3 regions of the Paenibacillus sp. NPDC101420 genome follow, and region 3 is predicted to be linked to each of the others. Evidence: predicted binding sites of a transcription regulator. Region 3 holds the regulator's gene; each other region holds the start of a gene.
What was found. Region 3 encodes Rex, which represses fermentation and respiration genes when NADH is low (regulators of the CRP and FNR family bind a similar motif). Its sites were predicted from a motif close to TTGTGAAATATTTCACAA; they were not measured.
Positions count from the first base shown of each region.

Region 1 (6,952 bases), on a different contig from region 3:
TTAGCCGGATTCGTGTCGTCAAATCTTAGGTTAGTCTTGCCACCGAACTCGTCCGCCAGTGTAAAGTTAATCCAGATCGCCTTGGCATGTCCGATATGTAAATAACCGTTCGGCTCCGGCGGAAAGCGTGTGATAACTTCCTTTACTTTACCGGTACGGAGGTCTTCGGTAATAACATTCTTAATAAAATTGGAGGGGGTGCTACGGTTCTCCACAGCTATCAACCTTTCATTCTGTAGTGTTACACTACTTCTTGTATAAACATGTTTCCTACTAATATACCCGTTAACCGTAGATTGTTCAATAAAAGGGGGCACAAGGCACGGATCATTTTTTAGTGTCTTTAGACCTTTTGACTTCTGTCAGGGCGATAGAGTAGCATGATAATCATAAGAAATAATCCATAATCATACATAAGGCCTTGTGCCAAAAAGGAGGCAACCGCTTGTTTAATTATGTCATCGATGAAGAGCTGATGTTAAAGCCGCTACTGCCAGAGCACGCTCGGCACATGTTCGCGTTAGTAGAGCACTCACGGGAACGACTACGACAATGGCTCCCTTGGGTGGATGCCGTTACGGAACAGGCCCACACTCTAAATTTCATCAAAAATGCGGTTAAACAAAGCACTGACAATGGTGCTTTTACCGCTGGACTATGGGTTCGCGGTGAGCTCGCCGGTGTTATTGGGTATCACCAGATTGACTGGCATAACCGATCTGTTGGGATCGGCTACTGGCTGGGTGAAGGATATGAAGGTAAAGGGTATATGACCAGTGCCTGTCGGGTGCTAGTAGACTATGCACTACTGGAAATGGAGCTGCAGCGTGTAGAAATTCGCTGCGCGACCGGAAATGTTTCCAGCCGGGCGATCCCGGAACGGCTTGGTTTTGTCCTTGAGGGTGTGATTAGACAGTCAGAGAAACTGCCTGACGGCTACGTCAACCATGCCGTATACGGTTTATTGCGTAGTGAATGGCAGCTGCTCGGCTAAGTTAGGCTAAGCAAGCAGCACATATAAGCTCATAAATAGAAATAAGCCTGGAAGGCACACGCCTCCAGGCTTATTTTGGTTTGTAGATAGTGTTTAACTCTCCGGCAGACCCAGCTGTTTTCGAAACTTGTTCCGCACTACGGCGGAGAGAGTTCCTAGCTCCGCAAGAGCTGCCAGTGCAGCTTCCTCTTGCAACCCCACTTGCATTAAATGTAGTACATGTGCCACGGACGCATCGCCAGCTCCACTTTCTTTTTTGACAATCGCATCTCCGGTTGAGATCTTTCCTTCACGAAGCACACGCAAGTAAAATCCGCTATATCTAGTGTCCAGCACTTGAGCCGGGAGATCTGCCGGGCCATGCTTTTGTGAGATTTTGAAGCAAGGATAACGTGGCTGGCTGACCTGCAGCACAGTGGTACCTATTTCGTACACATCGCCAATGCACACATCTGTCTCTAATAAGCCGGTAGTTGTTATATTTTCCCCGAAGGCAGAGTATTCCAGTTTCTTCCCAAGCTGCTGCTCCCAGTAGGGATAATGCTCGATGGGGTAGGCACAAACTGCCTTGTCAGGTCCTCCGTGATGTTTAAGGTCTGCTTGCCCGTCTCCATCAAATCCGCTCATATGTAGCTGAACTGATCCTTCTACAGGCATTTTATAAATCCCAGTCTCCAAAGGTTTCCCCCGATAATCCACTGTTACCGGCCGCCCCACATTAAGCGAGATGATCTCCATATCCTTCTCCTCCTGTCAGCATGCAGCACATAAAGATTTCATCCACATATCGACCGCCAAGATAAAACTCCTCCCGCAGACGTCCCTCTTCCACAAACCCGCATTTACGATAAAAAGAAAGCGCTGATTCATTACAGGATAATACGCGTAGACGCAGCTTGCGAATGGCGTTATCTGCGGCATGTTCCTTAATAGCCTCTATGAGCTGCCGGCCAATACCTAAACGTTGATAATCCGGATGAACAGCAATATTGACCTCGCACACATGCCTGTTACTCTCCATTCGACTAGGGCAGCCAAACCCAACATATCCGCATAGCTTGTCATCCTTTAGTGCTACTAGCTGCGAACCCGGGGGAGCATTCAGTAGATAATCCTCTTGGGAACGCCACATTAATGGCCCCGGGCTAGTGTTCTCCGTCCAGATCATATGATCCAGATGAATCAGTTCCCGCACGTCTTTAATCTCTGAGAACCTTATTATAAACCTATCCTTGTTGCTAAGTTTCATAAAGATGTACACCCCTTGCCTTGCACCTCTATAGAATTCACAGTAGATCATTTGAATCCACTATGCTCAACTCTCAACTATCCCATTGACCGCTCCAATGAATTTCCTCGGCGGTTGATATACGCATGAACGATAAAGAATCCTACGGACAGCAGTGCCATCGCACATGCCAACCATGCGGTAGGCGCTAAGCCTCCACTATCGTATAACCTACCCATTAAGTATGGTCCAATCACCCTACCGACTGCCCCCATGCCTCCACTTAGCCCTAAATAAAAAGGAGCACTGCGACCTGCATGATCCGAAATAAAGGAAGGCATGGCCGGAGATATCAGCATTTCCCCAAGCGTAGCGAGTACCATCCCAAGCACTAGACCTGAATAAGTCGGCATCCATAAAAGAACAGCATACCCAACCAAATAAAATAGAGCACTTACTGTCATTTGCGCCGTTGAGGTAGATGCGAACCAGCGTTTAATTACTGTTACGAGCGGTTGAGCCGCAAAAATGAGAATTCCGTTAAGCGTCCAGAGAAAACCATAAGTCTTCTTAGGCCAGCCCTCAGAAATAATGAACGGAGATACCCCTGTATTCCAGATAGAGTTCCCTAATAGTAGGAACATCGAGGCAATACCCATATAAAGATAGATTCGTGTATGCCCCATTAGCTTCCAGGTAGATTGTTTGTCAGGACCAGCCTTCTGGTGTTCTGCGACCTCCTGTGGAGAATCTCCTCCGACTTTCTTGAGATATACAAAAAAGAATACCGCAAATACCGCTGAAGTTACGCCGTTCATCACAAAGCTGAGCATATAAGAAATATCGGCCAAAAAACCACTTAACGCCGTTCCCAGTGCTACACCAATATTATTAGCGACATAAATAACATTAAACAGCTCTCCGCGCTGCTTCGTAAAACGAAAGCCGATAAATGCCTGAATCGCAGGTAAGGACAGTGAATTAAAGAGCCCTACCAGTCCCATCGCGACCATAAATAACGTCCAGTTGTTACTTGCTGCCGGCAAAGTGAACAGAGCAAGTGCATTCATGCCCAGCGCTCCAACAATCAGCCGGTTAACGCCTACCTTATGATAGAGTGAGCCCCCGAGTAGTTGACCCACAATTCCTCCAACTGATTGAATAAGAATCACTAATCCGGCATCCGACATGCTGCGTCCAAGCTCATCAAAAACATACATTGTAACCAATGGCCACATCAGTGCACTACCCGTTGCATTAATAAGACTAGCAATTAAAAATATCTTAACTTCTTTAGGATAATTCTGTAAAAACTTCATAAGTAGTGTACATCCCCTGTAATATATGTGTCATTATTCCATCCAGTATTATCCCAAAACAGGGTTCAGGGCAAGCAGACGCATTGACGTGCTATCGTGATAAAGTCTCAGTATACTTCACCTCTTATTTAGGACTAACTTCTAACGTAGCTGAGAAAAAAGTAGCACCTTTCACGTCCGCAGTCCTCCCTATTTCTACTATCTATTTATATTTTATAGTTGCCGCTGTCTTCCGTAAAGTAGACTAAACCATAATGAAGTGTTTCGTTATTACAAAGTCGGGGTAATAGAGCCTAGAAACACTCCCCCTTTTAAAATTCGCTGTGCATCCGAATTCGTTCCCCCGAGCTCGGATACATCACGGCGGATTTTATTTGTCTATACAGCAAAAAGCACCCCTCGACTATTCTAAGGAGTGCTCTATAAGATAGGTTTAGGCGTGTTTTTTTACACCGCTGCCAGACATGCTGTCTACGGACTGAATAGATGCAGGCTCTTTGCGCAGGTAAGCCATCCAATAAGCTGCCGCAACAAAGATCGCACCGCCCGTCAAGTTTCCTAGCCATACCGGAACAAAATTGTTGAAGTACTCTCCCCATGAAAAATAACCTTCAAAAATAGCTGCCGGAATTAAGAACATGTTGGCTACAACGTGCTGGAAGCCGATAGCTACAAAAGCCATCGTTGGGAACCAGATACCGAGGATTTTGCCACTGAAGTTATCTGCTCCATAGGAGAGCCATACCGCCAAAGCTACGAGCCAGTTACAACCGATACCGGAAACAAATGCCGGCAAGAAGTCTGCCTCAAGCTTATGTCCTGCCATCTCCACTAATTTTTCTAAATACACACCGTCAGAGGTTAAACCAACCACGTGACCGAAAAAGTAAGCTACAAACAAAGCTCCCGCTAGATTGCTCAGGGTAATCAATACGAGATTCTTAATAACTTCCCAGAAGGATATCTTCTTCGCCATAAAGGCGAGTGGCACAGCCATCATATTGCCTGTCAGCAATTCTCCCCCTGCAAGCAGTACTAGAATCAATCCTACAGGGAAGACAGCTGCCCCAATAAAGTTAGCGATGGATCCCCATTCATGTGGTGCGCCAGCAATGACGCGAATATCCAGTAAAAATCCGAGCGCGATAAACGCTCCTCCCAGAAAGCCCAGAATTAGTACGGTGCTTAAAGGATTGTGCGCCTTTTTTATGCCGTTCTCGACCGTGACTGCGGCAATCTGCTGCGGTTTATTATAAGCCATGATTCCTATCCCCTTCATCTATTTACTTAAAATTTGTTCCTTTACGACCATTGTAGCGTGTCATAAAACACATTAACGTGATAATTATCACTTAACGAAAAACTAAGTGAAACTTTTCACTGACATGTCAAATTTAACGAAGCGCATCCATAATTACATTTGTAAGAACAGGCTCCATATTATTTTAAAGGTAAATAGTACCATCATCAATCACAAAAAACCGGAGCCATATATGGCTCCGGTTTACCCAACTTTATTGTTCACAGGCAATTAAATTATACGGTTACTGCCTCTTTGCTTGGTACTGATGCCGGTAGCGATTCGAGGCCTACTGTATTCAGGAAGTTCCAAGGCTTGTTGTAATGAGGTTGGAAGAAGAAATCGATAAAGGCAAGCTGATCGATTGTCATTTTATTTTGAATACATACAGATACTGTGTTGATCGATTGCGTCAAATCCGTTTTGGACAAGATTTGCGCTCCGAGAATGCGGCGTGTGGCGCGATCAAATACCACTTTTAATTGCACCTGCTCGAAGGTTGGCATAAATTCTGGACGGTAATTGTCAATAATCATGGTAGTTTCTACGTCCATTCCTTCAGCCTTAGCCCCTTCTTCAGTAAGACCGGTAGCAGCGATATTATCTTCATAAATCTTAATGCCCGAAGTCCCTTGAGTACCCATATAAGGAATCGTCTCTTTCACTAAGTTACGTGCGACCAAAGTGCCCATCCGTACGGCATTGGTTGCCAGTGGAATATAAGCGTGCTTACCTGTAGGGTTGTAATGAATCGCGCAGCTGTCACCAGCGGCATACACATCTGGGCAACTAGTCTGCATATAATCATTGACCAGAATTGCGCCATTTGGCAGCATATCCACTTGACCTTTTAACAGCTCAGTATTCGGACGGAAGCCGATGCAGAGAATTACAAGATCCGCCTCATGCTCCCCTTCGCTTGTGATAACCTTGGTAACTTTACCACCTTCACCAGCAAAAGAACTTACCTTCTCATTCAGCGCTAATTTAATACCATGATCCTTAAAGGATTGTTCGATCGGCGCAGTAAACTCTGGGTCCAAATATTTATTCAAAATACGATCTTCACCATCAATCAGCGTAACTTGCTTTCCGTTCATTTGGAAGGCTTCCACCAACTCAACGCCGATATATCCAGCGCCTACGACTGTGATTTTATTCGCTTGTTTAGCTTTTTCTATAATGGTATTGGAATGATCATAGTTCTTGCAAAGCAAGACGCCTTCCAGCTCAATCCCTTCGAGCTTCGGTACAATCGGCCATGATCCCGTAGTCATAATCAGCTTATCGTAGGTATCGTCAAACTCCTGTCCGGTTACCAAATTGCGAACACGCAATGTTTTGGACTTCGTATCCACAACGGTCACTTCATGACGCATGTTGGTCTTTACACCAAGCTCAGCAAGCTTCTCAGGGGAAGAATAGAACAGCCCGTGCGGGTCCTTGACCACTCCACCTACGTATAAAGCAATTCCACAAGATAAGAAAGAAATATTATCATTACGCTCATACACCGTAATCTCGGCTTCCGGGTGAAGCTTGGCAGTATTTACAATTGCGGCAGTTCCGGCATGGGTACATCCAATGACAGCTACTTTCATTATTTTCTTCCTCCTTCAAATGGACAACCTGGTTATATATTCGAATTGCTTGACTGACCAAATTAGATATCTGATCACCGATAAGTTAATTGTGATTTATTTCACTTTATAAACTGATTATATTGTGATATTTATCACATTACAAGTCTTTTCGCCTATATTCTCAGATTGTTCACAATTTTAAGCATTTTCCGTCACTGCTGCCGATTGCGACCTCGTTAGCTTTGCCCTGGGCGTAAGACATTATGTTCTGCCCCCTCAGGATATACTTTCTTATAACGCGCAAAAAAAGGCTTCCCCCTAAACCAACAGGGAAAAGCCTGATCATAAACTGAATCTACACCAAACCGTGAATCACGCCATCCTCATCCATCCATAGTGCCTCAGCAGCTGGCTTAGCCGGTAGACCTGGCATCGTAACGATATTGCCCGTAATCACTACAGCAAACCCTGCACCGAGCGAAAGGGTAATATCACGGATACCTACCGTGAAACCTTCTGGAGCGCCAA
Region 1 covers NZ_JBNNSE010000003.1:403,582-410,533, reverse strand. Annotated here, with positions in the region: gene ACQKMP_RS17070 (glutamine--tRNA ligase/YqeY domain fusion protein) at 1-215, opposite strand, end outside; gene ACQKMP_RS17065 (GNAT family N-acetyltransferase) at 446-994, shown strand; gene ACQKMP_RS17060 (MOSC domain-containing protein) at 1,088-1,732, opposite strand; gene ACQKMP_RS17055 (GNAT family N-acetyltransferase) at 1,713-2,243, opposite strand; gene ACQKMP_RS17050 (MFS transporter) at 2,321-3,541, opposite strand; gene ACQKMP_RS17045 (formate/nitrite transporter family protein) at 3,975-4,802, opposite strand; gene ACQKMP_RS17040 (FAD-dependent oxidoreductase) at 5,078-6,442, opposite strand; gene ACQKMP_RS17035 (formate--tetrahydrofolate ligase) at 6,780-6,952, opposite strand, start outside.
Region 1: ACQKMP_RS17045 (formate/nitrite transporter family protein) is a predicted target of Rex. The motif match lies at 4,907-4,924, and genes of this name have one in related genera.

Region 2 (6,952 bases), 250 kb from region 3:
AGAATCGTTCGTCTCCTAATGCCTTCTCAAAATTACTGATTCCGGCAGACTTGACTGTGTCAGATACCCCATTCCAGCTAGTAAAGCTGTAATAGATTGAACTAAAGATGGGATAGATGAAGAACATCGTGAACAAGATCAGTGCTGGAAGAATAAAAAGGAAAAATACCAATGGATTTCTTAGTGCTTTATTCATGACTACCTCCGGTTGCTTTGACATCTGGCGAACAATGAATGTTTAGAGCTTTGCAAACACATAATTTCTTTGAGTTTAAAAATGTACCCTGGTTCTGGCACCAGGGTACATTCAATTTGCAGCTACTTATTCAACTGCTGCGTTTGCTTCTTCTTGTACCTTCTGTAAAGCTTCGCCCATTTTCTCTGGAGTTGTCTGACCACCAATTAGCTTTTGAATTTGAATGTTACTGATTTCTGTAGTTACATCAGCTTGAACAAGTGAGTCAAATGCTGGGAACGAAGATTGTGAGTTATTAAGTACACCTACGATTTCGCTCATCAGATCATCCGTAATATTTTCATTCAGCACGTTTTGATCAATCTTCATTGCTGGCAATACGCCATCTTCAACAAGACCACGTAATTGCATTTCTTCGTTAAACAAGTTTTTGATGAAAGATTTCACAGCAGCCAATTGACGTGGATCTTTCTCAGCAGAAGCAGAGAAACCGTAGCCATTGTTTACATCACGCATCAATGCAGTTTGGTCACCTACGCCACCATCAACTGGAGGAATATTGAAGAATCCAACTTTACCGATCAAACCTTCGCCAGATTGTCCTTCTTTAAATACGGAGGATTTCCAAGTACCATCATACAAGAGGATTGCTTCACTACTAGTGAATTGTGTTGTATATTCAGCATACTCGAAACCAAGTTCGCCTTTTTTGAAGTATCCTTTGTCAACCCATTCTTTGTACTTCGCAAAACCTTTTACAACGTTTGGATCAGTCCATTTAGCTTCGCCTGTTGCAAACTTAGCGGTTACATCTGGACCTGCATAACGTGACCACAAGTGGTTAGCTAGCATAAGTGGTACCCACCCAGCCTTAGATGCACCAGCCAAAGGTACTTTTCCGTCAGCCTTGATGTCAGCCAATTGTTGTTCCAATTCAGCAAATGTTGTTGGAGCTTTCCAACCCTTGCTATTGTAGTATTCTTTGTTGTAGAAGAACCCTTCACCAGATCCACCGATAGGCAATCCGTAAATTTTTCCTTCATAAGTGAAAGGATCAAGATTTGAGAATTTATCCTTAATTCCAAGTTCCTCTAGGATTGGAGTCAGATCGAGTAATTTACCTTCTTTAGCATAGATCTTAGAGTCAGGGCTTCCGAAAAGATCGAAGATCTCTGGTGGATTACCTGCAGCCATTTCACCACGTAATTTTTCTTTACGGTTTACATCTGAATCTACTCCATCAAGCTTAAAGGTCAGACCCGGTACATCGCCTTCTACCTTTTTCACTACTTCTTGCAGAATAGCTAAACGTTTCTGTTTGTCGGCACCGATTTGAGTGTGACGAATCGTCATTTCGAACGGCTCGCTACTAACCGGTTCTTCTGTTGCTGGAGCATTTGTAGCATCCGCTGAATTCGTCGCGGTAGCGTTTCCATCTCCTTTGTTAGAAGATGCATTGTTGTTGCCTCCGCAACCTGCCAGTAAAGCTGATGATACAAAAATCAGGGACAATAGCAAAGTCATACCTTTTTTCATTTCTTGTGACCCCCCATATAATGTTGTGCTTTACACTTCTTATTATAGAAAACAGATTCCATTCTCGTAAGGTTAAGATTCATCCACTATAGGGATAAAAATCTCTAATGAAAGCGGAATCAACTACACAATATGTAATATAATATAACTTTATTTCAGTAATTATTACGATTAAAAGCTTTATGGCGTAATTTAACCATACATACACTTTGAAAATAATAATAAAAACTCAATGCAATGATACAATATATATCATAACGTATTTCCAACTGGTTAATTAACAGCTGTAAATATATCATTTTTTTAAAGCGAAAATACAAAATTACCCCTTTAAATGACATCAGACGTCCCTCATAACAAAAAAACCGTTCCTTCAGCAGTAAATCACTGAAGGAACGGCTCCACTTAATGTAGGTATAAATTATACCAACGCTGTCTGCTTACGACCTTCTTCGACTAAGCGGTACGCCCGCTGAACTTCTTCATCCGTAGGGGATGGCACTCCATCCAATTCATAAGCCTTGCCGAGCATTTCCCATTTATAGATACCCATTTGATGATAAGGTAAGATTTCAAATTTCTCAACGCCATTTAAGGTTCCAATATAACGACCTAGATTGATAAGGTCCTCTTCACGGTCATGAATGCCTGGAACATATACATGTCTAATCCACATCTTACGGTTATGATCTGACAGCCAACGTGCAAGCTTCAAGGTCCGATCATTAGATTTACCAGTTAACTTAATGTGTGCTTCTTCATCAATATGCTTCAAATCGAGCATCACCAAGTCCGTAACATCCAATAGGTCATTAATCTTGTCACCTTCGTTATAACCATTACTATCTAATGTGGTGTGCAGATTCCAACGCTTCTTAACTTCCGTAAATAATTGTTTTACAAATTGCGCCTGCAAAGTTGGTTCTCCGCCGGATACTGTTAACCCACCACCGGATGAACGATAGTAGTTTAAATATGGCTCGATCTCCGAAAGCACTTCTTCTAGAGTCATTTCCTTACCTTCATCTAAAGCCCAAGTATCAGGGTTATGGCAATACTGGCATTTCAGCAAGCACCCTTGCATAAATAAGACAAATCGAATACCAGGTCCGTCAACGGTTCCAAAGGTTTCCAAGGAGTGTATGCGACCTTTAATCATAGGATGTCATCCTTTCTCCAGGACTGACTAACAGTCCATCTTTCACGAAGAAGAATCCCTGCCCTTAAGACTGTGTTCTCCTTAATCGCGACCGTAAAATTTAAAATTTTAATGATTCTTGAACAAGATATTACCGCCCTTGAAACAAGAGCGGTAATTCCTTGCAAATATTTTAGAGCATATCTCAATGAAAGATCTTTATAAATATAAACAAATTACATTGAACCGTGGAAAGTACGGTTAATTACGTCCATTTGTTGTTCGCGAGTCAACTTGATGAAGTTAACTGCATAACCGGATACACGGATAGTCAATTGTGGATAGTTCTCAGGGTGATCCATAGCGTCCATCAGCTGTTCACGGTTAAATACGTTAACGTTCAAATGCTGAGCATTATTATGGAAGTATCCGTCCATCATGTGTACCAGGTTAGACTTACAGGATTCATCATCTTTACCCAGTGCCTTAGGTACGATAGAGAACGTATTGGAGATACCATCTTGTGCATCAGAGTAAGGCAGTTTGGCTACAGAGTTCAGTGAAGCCAGAGCACCTTTCTTGTCGCGTCCGTGCATTGGGTTAGCACCTGGTGCAAATGGTTCGCCTTTTTTACGTCCGTCAGGTGTTGTACCTGTCTTCTTACCGTACACTACATTCGAAGTAATGGTCAATACAGATTGAGTCGGTACAGCATCACGATATGTTTTGTGTTTACGGATCATAGACATGAAGGTTTCAACCAATTCTACTGCGATATTGTCTACAGCATCGTCATTGTTACCGTAGCAAGGGAATTCGCCTTCAGTTTCGAAGTCAATTGCAATACCTTGTTCGTTACGGATTGGTTTAACCTTCGCGTATTTAATCGCACTCAGTGAGTCAGCTGCAACGGACAGACCAGCGATACCGCAAGCCATTGTACGCAGAATGTCGCGATCATGCAGTGCCATTTCGATACGTTCGTAAGAATATTTGTCATGCATATAGTGAATGATGTTCAAAGTGTTAACATAAGTCTTAGCCAACCACTCCATCATCGGTTTGAAGCGTTTCATTACTTCGTCATAATCTAGATATTCAGAAGTGATAGCTGGGAATTCCGGTCCAACTTGCGCTCCGGATTTTTCGTCTTTACCACCATTAATAGCATACAGTAAAGCTTTTGCCAGGTTGGCACGAGCGCCGAAGAACTGCATTTGTTTACCGATACGCATTGGAGATACGCAGCAAGCAATCGCATAATCTTCACCCCAGTATGGACGCATTAGATCGTCATTTTCATACTGTATTGCACTAGTTTCGATAGAAACCTTAGCACAATATTTTTTGAAGCCTTCAGGCAATCTTTCGGACCAAAGTACAGTTAAGTTTGGTTCCGGAGCTGGACCCAAGTTGTACAGGGTGTTCAGGAAACGGAAGCTGTTCTTGGTAACACGAGTGGTTCCATCTTCAGCCATACCACCGATGGATTCAGTTACCCAAGTAGGGTCGCCGGAGAACAGGTCATTATAGTCAGGTGTACGCAAGAATTTTACGATACGCAGTTTCATTACGAAATGATCGACAATTTCTTGTACTTGTTCTTCAGTCAAAGTACCTTCTTCAATATCGCGTTCTGCATAAATGTCTAGGAAGGAAGAAACACGTCCCAGGGACATCGCTGCACCATTTTGTTCTTTAACTGCTGCCAGATATCCAAAGTATACCCATTGAGTAGCTTCTTTGAAGTTCATCGCTGGTTTGGAAATATCCATGCCGTGAGCAGCTGCCATTTCTTTCAATTCGCCCAGTGCACGAATTTGCTCGGACAGCTCTTCACGTAAACGAATTACTTCTTCTGTCATGGAATCAACTTCAAGCTCAGCTAGTTGTTGCTTTTTGTCTTTAATCAAGAAATCAATACCGTACAGAGCTATGCGGCGGTAGTCGCCGATAATACGTCCACGGCCGTAAGCATCAGGAAGACCTGTGATAACGCCGGATTTACGTACTGCTCTCATGTCTGGTGTATATGCATCAAATACGCCTTGGTTATGCGTTTTGCGAATGTTCGTGAACATGTCAACGATGTTTTGTGGAAGCTCGAAGCCATAAGCCTTCGTAGCATCAACCATCATCTTGATCCCGCCGAATGGCTGGATGGAACGTCTGAAAGGAGCGTCAGTCTGCACGCCTACAATTTGTTCCTTGTCCTTGTCAATGTACCCTGGAGCATGTGAAGTGATTGTGGAGACAGTATCTAGGGAAACATCCCATACGCCGCCTCTTTCTCTTTCTTCCTTGCTCAGTTGGGAAATAATCTTCCACAGTTCAGTTGTGTTACTAGTAGGACCTACGAGGAACTCTTCGTTACCTTCATAAGGCTTAATGTTACTAGCGATAAAGTTGTTAACGTCAACTTTCTTGGACCATTTACCTTTTGTAAAACTTCTCCAACCGGATTTCACTTCATTTACTTCTTTTTCAATCACCGACATGCTAAATCCCTCCATCTATATTTATTATATTTGTAGAGATCGCGGGCTTGAAGGTTGATCCCGTGTCTCGTGATCCCCAAAAGATGTGGTTGTTCCAAATTTCACAATCAACATTTCATATGTGGGACCGTTGTTTATATAAACATTCTAGTTTATTTTCTATAAAAACACTGTGACAAATATCACCTTTCGAGTGATATTTGTCACCTTTATCTAAGTCCACAACTATCCTATTCTCTATTTAACCATTTATTAATTATCAAATCTTCCGTAGAACGCATTACGGTATACATCAGCAAGCTCAGAAACCAGTGGCAGCTTAGGATTGGCAGTTGTACATTGATCTTCAAACGCACGGTCAGCCAAGTAATCTACACGGGATTCGAAGTCCTTAGGATCAAAGCCCAGTTGTTGGAACGATTCTTCGATGCCCAATTTTTTATTCATATCGCGAATAGCATTGATCAGGCTAGTTACACCTTCTTCAGTTGTGCGAGCTGGCAATCCCAGAATACGGGCAATTTCAGCATAACGCTCATCAGCTACGAAGTGCGAATATTTAGGGAACGAAGCGAACTTCGTAGGTTTTTTAGCATTGTAACGGATAACGTGTGGCATAAGGATCGCGTTAGTACGACCATGAGCAGTGTGGTACTGTCCGCCCCATTTATGCGCCAAACTGTGATTAATACCCAAGAATGCATTGGCAAAGGCCATACCAGCAAGTGTTGATGCGTTATGCATTTTCTCACGTGCTACTCTGTCGCCTTCCAGCGCCGATTTTTCAAGGTATTGGAATACCAGTTGGATCGCTTTAATAGCTAGACCATCAGTATAGTCACTCGCCATAACCGATACATAAGCTTCGATAGCATGTGTCAATACGTCCATACCTGTATCAGCAACAGCAGTTTTTGGCAAGCTGTATACGAACTCTGGATCAATGATAGCCACATCTGGAGTTAACTCGTAGTCAGCCAAAGGATATTTAGTGTGCTGTTCAGTTGTTTTATCGGTAATAACTGCGAAAGATGTTACTTCCGAACCTGTACCCGAAGTAGTTGGAATTGCTACAAATTTAGCTTTGTTACCAAGTTTAGGGAATTTGTATACCCGTTTACGGATATCCATGAATTTTTGTTTCAGACCATTAAAGTCTGCGTCTGGATGTTCATAGAATAACCACATTCCTTTTGCAGCATCCATTGGCGAACCGCCGCCAAGTGCGATAATGCAGTCCGGTTGGAATCTGTTCATCATTGCAGTACCTTTTTCAACTGTAGTTGTCGATGGATCTGGTTCAACTTCAGAGAACACTTCGATAGCTACAGGAGTTTGGCGTTGACGCAGGTAATGTTCAACTCTTTCAACATATCCAAGCTTAACCATCATTGGGTCAGTGATAATTGCGACACGTGTGATATCAGGCATTTTGGTCAGGTACTGAGTAGCGCCTTTTTCGAAATAGATCTTGTCAGGTACTTTAAACCATTGCATATTCACGGTACGACGATTCACCCTTTTCACGTTGATCAAATTGATTGCTGTAACGTTTTGCGACACGGAGTTACGTCCATAAGATCC
Region 2 covers NZ_JBNNSE010000002.1:259,290-266,241, reverse strand. Annotated here, with positions in the region: gene ACQKMP_RS09935 (carbohydrate ABC transporter permease) at 1-196, opposite strand, end outside; gene ACQKMP_RS09930 (extracellular solute-binding protein) at 323-1,732, opposite strand; gene pflA (pyruvate formate-lyase-activating protein) at 2,154-2,891, opposite strand; gene pflB (formate C-acetyltransferase) at 3,107-5,368, opposite strand; gene adhE (bifunctional acetaldehyde-CoA/alcohol dehydrogenase) at 5,621-6,952, opposite strand, start outside.
Region 2: pflB (formate C-acetyltransferase) is a predicted target of Rex. The motif match lies at 5,458-5,475, and genes of this name have one in related genera.

Region 3 (6,952 bases):
ATCGAGTTTAAGTTTACGTCCTTCAATCACTGATTTTCCTTCTTTGGATACATACGATACTAGATCACGTAAATTCGTGCCCGGCTGCAAATCAAGTTTCAAAGTGACCTCATCGCGGTTAATACTAATATGTGAAGTATTTACTCCCTCAAATCCGGTTACAATCTTTTGGAGCGGTTCCTGTAAAGCAAACTGACGATATAAAAAGAATCCTCCGAATAATAGCATAGCCGACAGTAGAGACGTTATCAGTACAGGTACAAGACGTAATTTCAAGAAACGTCCTCCTCTCAAAGATGAAAAAATGTAAACAGAATGATCCAAAGTCATAGCTGCTAAGAGCTCACCAGAGCCTGACGTTCTACTAACACTGTTCTAATTACAAACAGTAGTATATCACAGGTGTATATACTATATTGAAAAAAAGTGTGAAGATATTTAAAATTTTATTTTTTAATTCTTTCCATTTTATTTAATTTATTGATTTAATTCGACAAAAAAAGGGCTGTTACTCTTAAAATAACAGACCTTTTTTCGTATGAATCTTTAAATCGCAATATATAAATCCACTCTTATAGTATATCACAGTTCGTGTACTAATAGTATATCAAATAATATGTCATTTTAAAAAACAAGCGAACCATAAATGGTCCGCTTGTTTCTCTTATAATGCCTTTGTTTAATTTAGCGGCTAGGTAAACTGTAACCTTCACCCATTTGAGCCCCATCCGAGAACCGATAAAATTGATAATAATATCGACCGCTTTGTTTATAAAAAAGCTGCCAAGCATACTCCCCGTTATATACTCCTGGCAACAACCGCTCAATGCTGATGTCCGGAAGATCGGCTTTTATAAGGCTACGCATTTTCGCTTCAGAGGTCCCTTTACTTAGTTCTTCAGCATATACTGCGTCGGTTCCTTCAGCAAACTTCCCGTCTACAGTAAAACGTACCCAAACCATCAACTCGGTCCCGGCTTCATTCTTCCCTGTTAAGACCCAGTACACCGCATTTTCATCCCACACGGATTTCTGCGCTTTGGTTACCTCTGTCAGACCAGCACTGGTTTTAGCGACATCCTTAGCGATATCTCGCTCGTTCCATTGATCTTTCATAATATAAGCATAGAACTGGATAAGTCCAAACAGAAGGAGCAGAATCAGAACTGACCCCAGGAGGATCCATTTTTTCCTTTTCTTCAAGGTACAGCTCCCTTTCTAGTAATATATCTTTTTTGATTATATAACACACCTGTGTGTTTATCCAAAGTTTCATATCCAATTCAATGATCTAATTATCAGAAACACAAAAGGCTGTAACTTTGCAATCGCAGAAAGTCACAGCCTTTCAGTTATTCGTTATGATCTTAGACTACCGTTTAAGCAGTCCATCAAATGATTCTTGCGCCTTACGACGGATTGCTTCCTCATCTAGCGTTACACATTCTCCATGTTTTACAACCTGTTTACCATTCACCCATACATGCTCAACATCCTTGGCACTGGCAGAGTATACAGCATGAGACAACAGATCTGTGTGTGGTAGCAAATGCGGCTGGTCTATATCAATCGCGATAAAGTCCGCTTTCATGCCAACAGCGAGTCTACCCACATCATTTAAAAAGATAGACTTTGCGCCATACTCTGTAGCTATACGCAGCGCTTCCGGAGCTGGAACAGCCGTCGGATCACCACTTACACCTTTATGGATGAGGGCTGCAAGACGCATCTCTTCAAACATATCCAGGTTATTATTGCTTGCCGCACCATCTGTACCCAGTGATACCTTCACACCAGCCTTTAGAAGATCCGTAACCCGAGCCACTCCACTAGCCAGTTTCAGATTACTTCCTGGGTTATGAGACACGCCTACATCATGACGAGCCAGTATCTCGATCTCTTCATCATTCAAATGAACGCCATGTGCAACAATAGACGGACGTGTGAACATTCCAAGCTTCTCTAAATGCGCTACAGGCCGAAGTCCGTAATCCACCACATTCTGCTCCACTTCGCGTTTGGTCTCGGACATATGGGTATGCATCGGTAAATCCAAATCATGTGCCGCTTGAACAAACTTAACAAAGAAGTCCGGTGGGCAAGTATATGGGGCGTGTGGCGAGATCATCGTCGTAATTCTACCATCAGCCTTACCATGCCAATTTCGTGCAAAAGAAATCGCTTCCGCAAGCTTGTGATTTTGTACTTCCTCTGGGCATAATCCGATTACGCCTCTCATCAGTACAGAACGAATGCCTGATAATTCGACTACCTCTGCTACTCGATCCATATGATCATACATATCCAAGAAGGTTGTAGTACCACCTTTTAGCATTTCCAGTACCGACAAGGAGGTTCCCCAGTATACATCTTCTCCAGTGAATTTCGCTTCCATCGGCCACATCTTCTCTTGAAGCCACACCTGAAGTGCTAAATCATCTCCATAACCACGAAGCAATGACATTGCCGCATGGCCATGTGTGTTTACCAGACCTGGCATAAACAGCAGACGACTGCCATCAACAACTTGTACATCATCTTCCATTAAAGGCTCTTCTTTTCCTATGTAAGTGATCAAATCATCTTCAATAGTCATATATCCATTCAGAACCGGCTCATCCGTTCCCGGAATAAGAAAACGCCCGCCCTTAATAATCGTTTTACTGCTCTTCATTTCCGGTTTCTTCCTTTCCGTCTTTCAAATAATAAGCAAGGCTTTGCAAATCCGTTGTAAAATCGGCAGCATGAACCCGGATATTCGATGGTGTTTTTAGAATCACTGGTGCAAAATTCAAAATCGCCTCAATGCCAGACTCAATGAGAATATCTGCTACATTCTGCGCTTCTGAATCAGGCACAGTAATGATCCCAATTCGAATACCTTGCTCACGAACCGTCTGACCAAGCTCCTCCATCGGTTGAACGGTAAGAGAGTTAATTTTCCGCCCTACCTTAGGTGCATAGGAGTCAAATATAGCGGTAATCTTCATAGTATCTTTCAGATAAGCATTGTAATTAGATAATGCATGTCCAAGGTTACCGGCACCTACTAAAGCCACATTCAATTGTTGATCCAGCTTCAGAATATGACGGATTTTTTCAATAAGATAAGTTACGTCATACCCGATACCTTTTCTACCAAAGTCTCCAAAATAAGCTAAATCTTTACGAATTTGAGCAGGATTCAAATCAAGTTTTTGTCCTAGTTCTTGTGAGGAAACGGTTAATATTTCACGTTTCTGGAGATCATTCAGGAAACGCAAGTACACAGGAAGTCTGCGAACAACGGCTTCTGATATTTTATCCGATTTCATAATTTACCTCCTAATTTAAGTGATATTCTGTTCAAATCCTATCGAAATTTCTGCACCTCGTCTCAATGAAGAGCGGTATTCTTATACCGCCCTTCATTGTAGAGTGATTAATTAGAGGGAAGACGCCCTTTTCAAGAAACGCCTCCGTCCTCCAACCACTCCGCTATTCGAGGAACCATTTGATCCGTAAGCATATGCTCCATTTTCGGGCCAGGCAACGAATACAGGAAATACTTCCCATAGTGAGATTCGATCACCCTTGTGTCATACACAATAACAATACCCCGATCCTGCGCTGTCCGCACCAGTCTTCCAAATCCTTGCTTAAAGCGGATAACTGCCTGAGGAACAGACAACTTCATGAACGGATTCTTCTTCTGGGCTTGTAATAACTCAGACTTCGCTTCCGCTAGGGGGTGATTCGGCGGTTGAAATGGAAGCCTCACGATAGCCAAGCATGTTAATGCTTCACCCGGAATATCTACACCCTCCCAAAAGCTGCTTGTTCCTAACAGCACAGAGGCTGCACTGTCCTGAAAACGGCGGATCAGCTTACTACGGCTGCCCCCCTCCACGCCTTGACCTAGCACCGTGATCTCTTGTGAGGCTAGAGCCTCTTTCAGAGGATCATAAACCTGGCGTAGCATCTTGTAAGAAGTAAACAGGACAAGCATCCGCCCACGTGTTGTAATAGCTGCTTCTGCTAGTGACTGTACGAGTGTATCGACAAATCGGGCATCGCCTACACTCCCCTTCACACTTGGGAAATCCCGCGGAATAACTAACAGCGCCTGCTCCCGATACTTAAAGGGAGAAGGCAGGAGTGATGTCATCAGACGCCCCTCTTCCGCAGCTTCATTAAGTCCGAGATTATCAATCATAAACTGGAAAGATTTATCCACAGAGAGTGTCGCCGAAGTTAGTACGATACTTTTCTTCTTGTCGAAAAACAGCTCCTTAAGCTGATTACTAACATCAACAGGAACGGCATACAGCTGTAGCGATTTACTGCGATAATTTCCATTCGCCTCCAGCCAATATACTACATTCTCATCATTTAATCCCATAAAAAACCGTACTTGCTCACGTATAGAAGCTAAATCCTTAAATAAGCCGCTAATATCGGTAACTAGGCTATCTGAGGAAGATTGTCCTTCTTGATCTCGCATCTCATTAAGCATTTTATCACCTTTACGGATAATTTCGCTTAATGTCAGATTCATAGTATTCTCTAAAGCAACCAATTCATCCCAATCTTTCGGTTTACGGGTAGGAAGTAGCCGCATGACTAACTGGCCGGCTTCTCCCGCCGCTGCATCGCTGCGTTCCGGCAAGAGGCTGAATAGTTTATCACTAAGCAGATCCCAGGTTTCTTTTACGGTAAGAAGGTCCGGATAGATTCTATCGATCACTCCGCTCCATTCAGAAGCTTCCTCACTGCCTGATGACTGAAGCATTTGGCGAAGTGTAGGAAGTTGGCCATTTCGACTATCCTTATAAAGACGCGATAGTGTATGTGCCACCGTGAAATGCTTCATATGCATGCCTAAATGCTTGCCAGCCACGTCCTCCAGATGATGGGCCTCATCTATTACAAGATGTTCATAAGCCGGAAGTAGTTGATGCCCAGCCTTAACATCTGCGAAAAGCTTAGAGTGGTTCGTAATGACCACGTCTGCAATACCAGCTTCATGCTTAGCCCGATGATAATAACACTTACGGAACCAAGGACACGAGCGACCCAGACAAGAATCGGTATCGCTTGCCACCGTCTCCCAAAAATCTCCGCCACGTCCACTTAGATTGAGCTCTTCGTCATCTCCTGATTCACTTTGTGTCAGCCAAACGATCATCTGAGCCGCAGTAAGCGCATCTTCCCTCGGACTTATAAAGTCTTTTTTATTAATTTTATGTTCGAACTTACGAAGACACAAATAATGCCCTCTGCCCTTAAAAATTGCAGCTTTAAATGGAAAAGGAACTACCTGCGTTAACAAAGGAATATCACGCTCACGCAATTGATCCTGCAGATTAATAGTATGAGTGCTGACCATGACTTTTTCATTAGTGCGTACGCTTTGGTATATGGCAGGCAATAAATAACCAAGGGATTTACCGGTTCCTGTCCCTGCTTCGATCAATAGATGCTTGTCTTCGGCAAGTGCCGTCATCACCTCATTGATCATAATATCCTGAGCTTCTCGGCTTTCATACTGTGGCAAAGTTTCCTTAAGTCGTTTCGTTACTTCATCCATATAATCTGTAAAAGATAAATTGTGTAGTGGATTCTCAGCATGCTCGTCTCGAGGTGGAGCTAATTCGTTCCAGTCTCCTACAGCAAGCGCTAATTGACGATAGAAAGTCAGATCACCTTCGGGCTGAAGCGTCTCCGCTTCCCGTTCACGCAGTAGACCATCAAAATACCAACCCAGATCACTATCCTCTTCCGTAAACAGCTCACAGAGTCTCTGAATCGTCAGCAGAGGCAAATCGTAGAGCTCCTCCAGACATTTCAGCAATACAAGAGCAGTTGCGAGTGCATCACTGTCTGCCTGATGCGGACGATCGTGCGTCACTCCAAAATGTGCACTAACTGATCCTAGTTGATAGGATGTGAGGGAAGGAAAGCAGATTTTCAGAAAATCAATCGTATCTAAAATCCGCCCTTGAAATGGTAAATACCCACATCGGTCTAAAGCATTTTGCAAAAAATGGAAGTCAAATGCGACATTATGCCCTACAAGCACAACATCATCCAAGAGTGGGACAAGCTCCATCATCATCTCATCCAGCTCAGGTGCATCCTTTACATCATCATCGGTAATCCCCGTTAGACCAGTTATAAAAGGAGGTATCGGCGTTCCGGGCTTGACGTAGGAACCATATACCCGGGAGATGGACCGGTCTTCTTCTATAATTGCAAGGCCAACCTGGATAATTTCACCCACGGATTGGGTTCCCGTTGTTTCAAAATCAAGCACGGCAAATTTCATTATAATTCTATTCCCTTTCAATTGAGACTCTTAATCAGCATAACAGAAGTTGCGAAAAAAGGCGATGCACACCACTGGTACAGGGGATGCATCGCTTGAATGAAAATGCGGAATAATAAACCGTAAACGTAATAATTTACAATAATGAAACAAGCTGATTTCCGAAATGAAGCTTACCTCCTCGGCGGCGGCAAACCTCCAAATTAACGGTTGGTTCAGGAAGTGCCGGGTCAAGTTGCAAAGAAAGGCCAAACAGCTCCTGCGCTTCATTGAACCGTTCTTGAGAGGCCCTGATGCAACCTAAAGCGTTATAAACCATTGCCTTCAGCTTGGTTTCCCGTATCAAACCGAGCATATGGTTCAGATGATTCCAAGCAGCTTCCCCCTCCCCTTCCTGCAGGTAAGAGATAGCTAAATATAATCGAGCAGCCAAGCTATCCGGATATTGCACAATAACTTCCTTAAACTGTTCAATACATTTTCCATACATCAGCAGCTTATAATACCCCTGACCTCTAACAAAAGTATCCATGCACAGCTCGGGTGCTTCCTGTTCTGGCACTTCCTCTTCAACCACAGTCGTAAAATCTACACTTTCACGAAAGTGACTTAGCTTCTCTGCAAAGGCCAGCCATTCATCCATCA
Region 3 covers NZ_JBNNSE010000002.1:513,202-520,153, reverse strand. Annotated here, with positions in the region: gene ACQKMP_RS11175 (hypothetical protein) at 1-276, opposite strand, end outside; gene ACQKMP_RS11170 (DUF5590 domain-containing protein) at 685-1,203, opposite strand; gene ACQKMP_RS11165 (amidohydrolase) at 1,373-2,674, opposite strand; gene ACQKMP_RS11160 (redox-sensing transcriptional repressor Rex) at 2,661-3,314, opposite strand; gene dinG (ATP-dependent DNA helicase DinG) at 3,446-6,307, opposite strand; gene ACQKMP_RS11150 (tetratricopeptide repeat protein) at 6,444-6,952, opposite strand, start outside.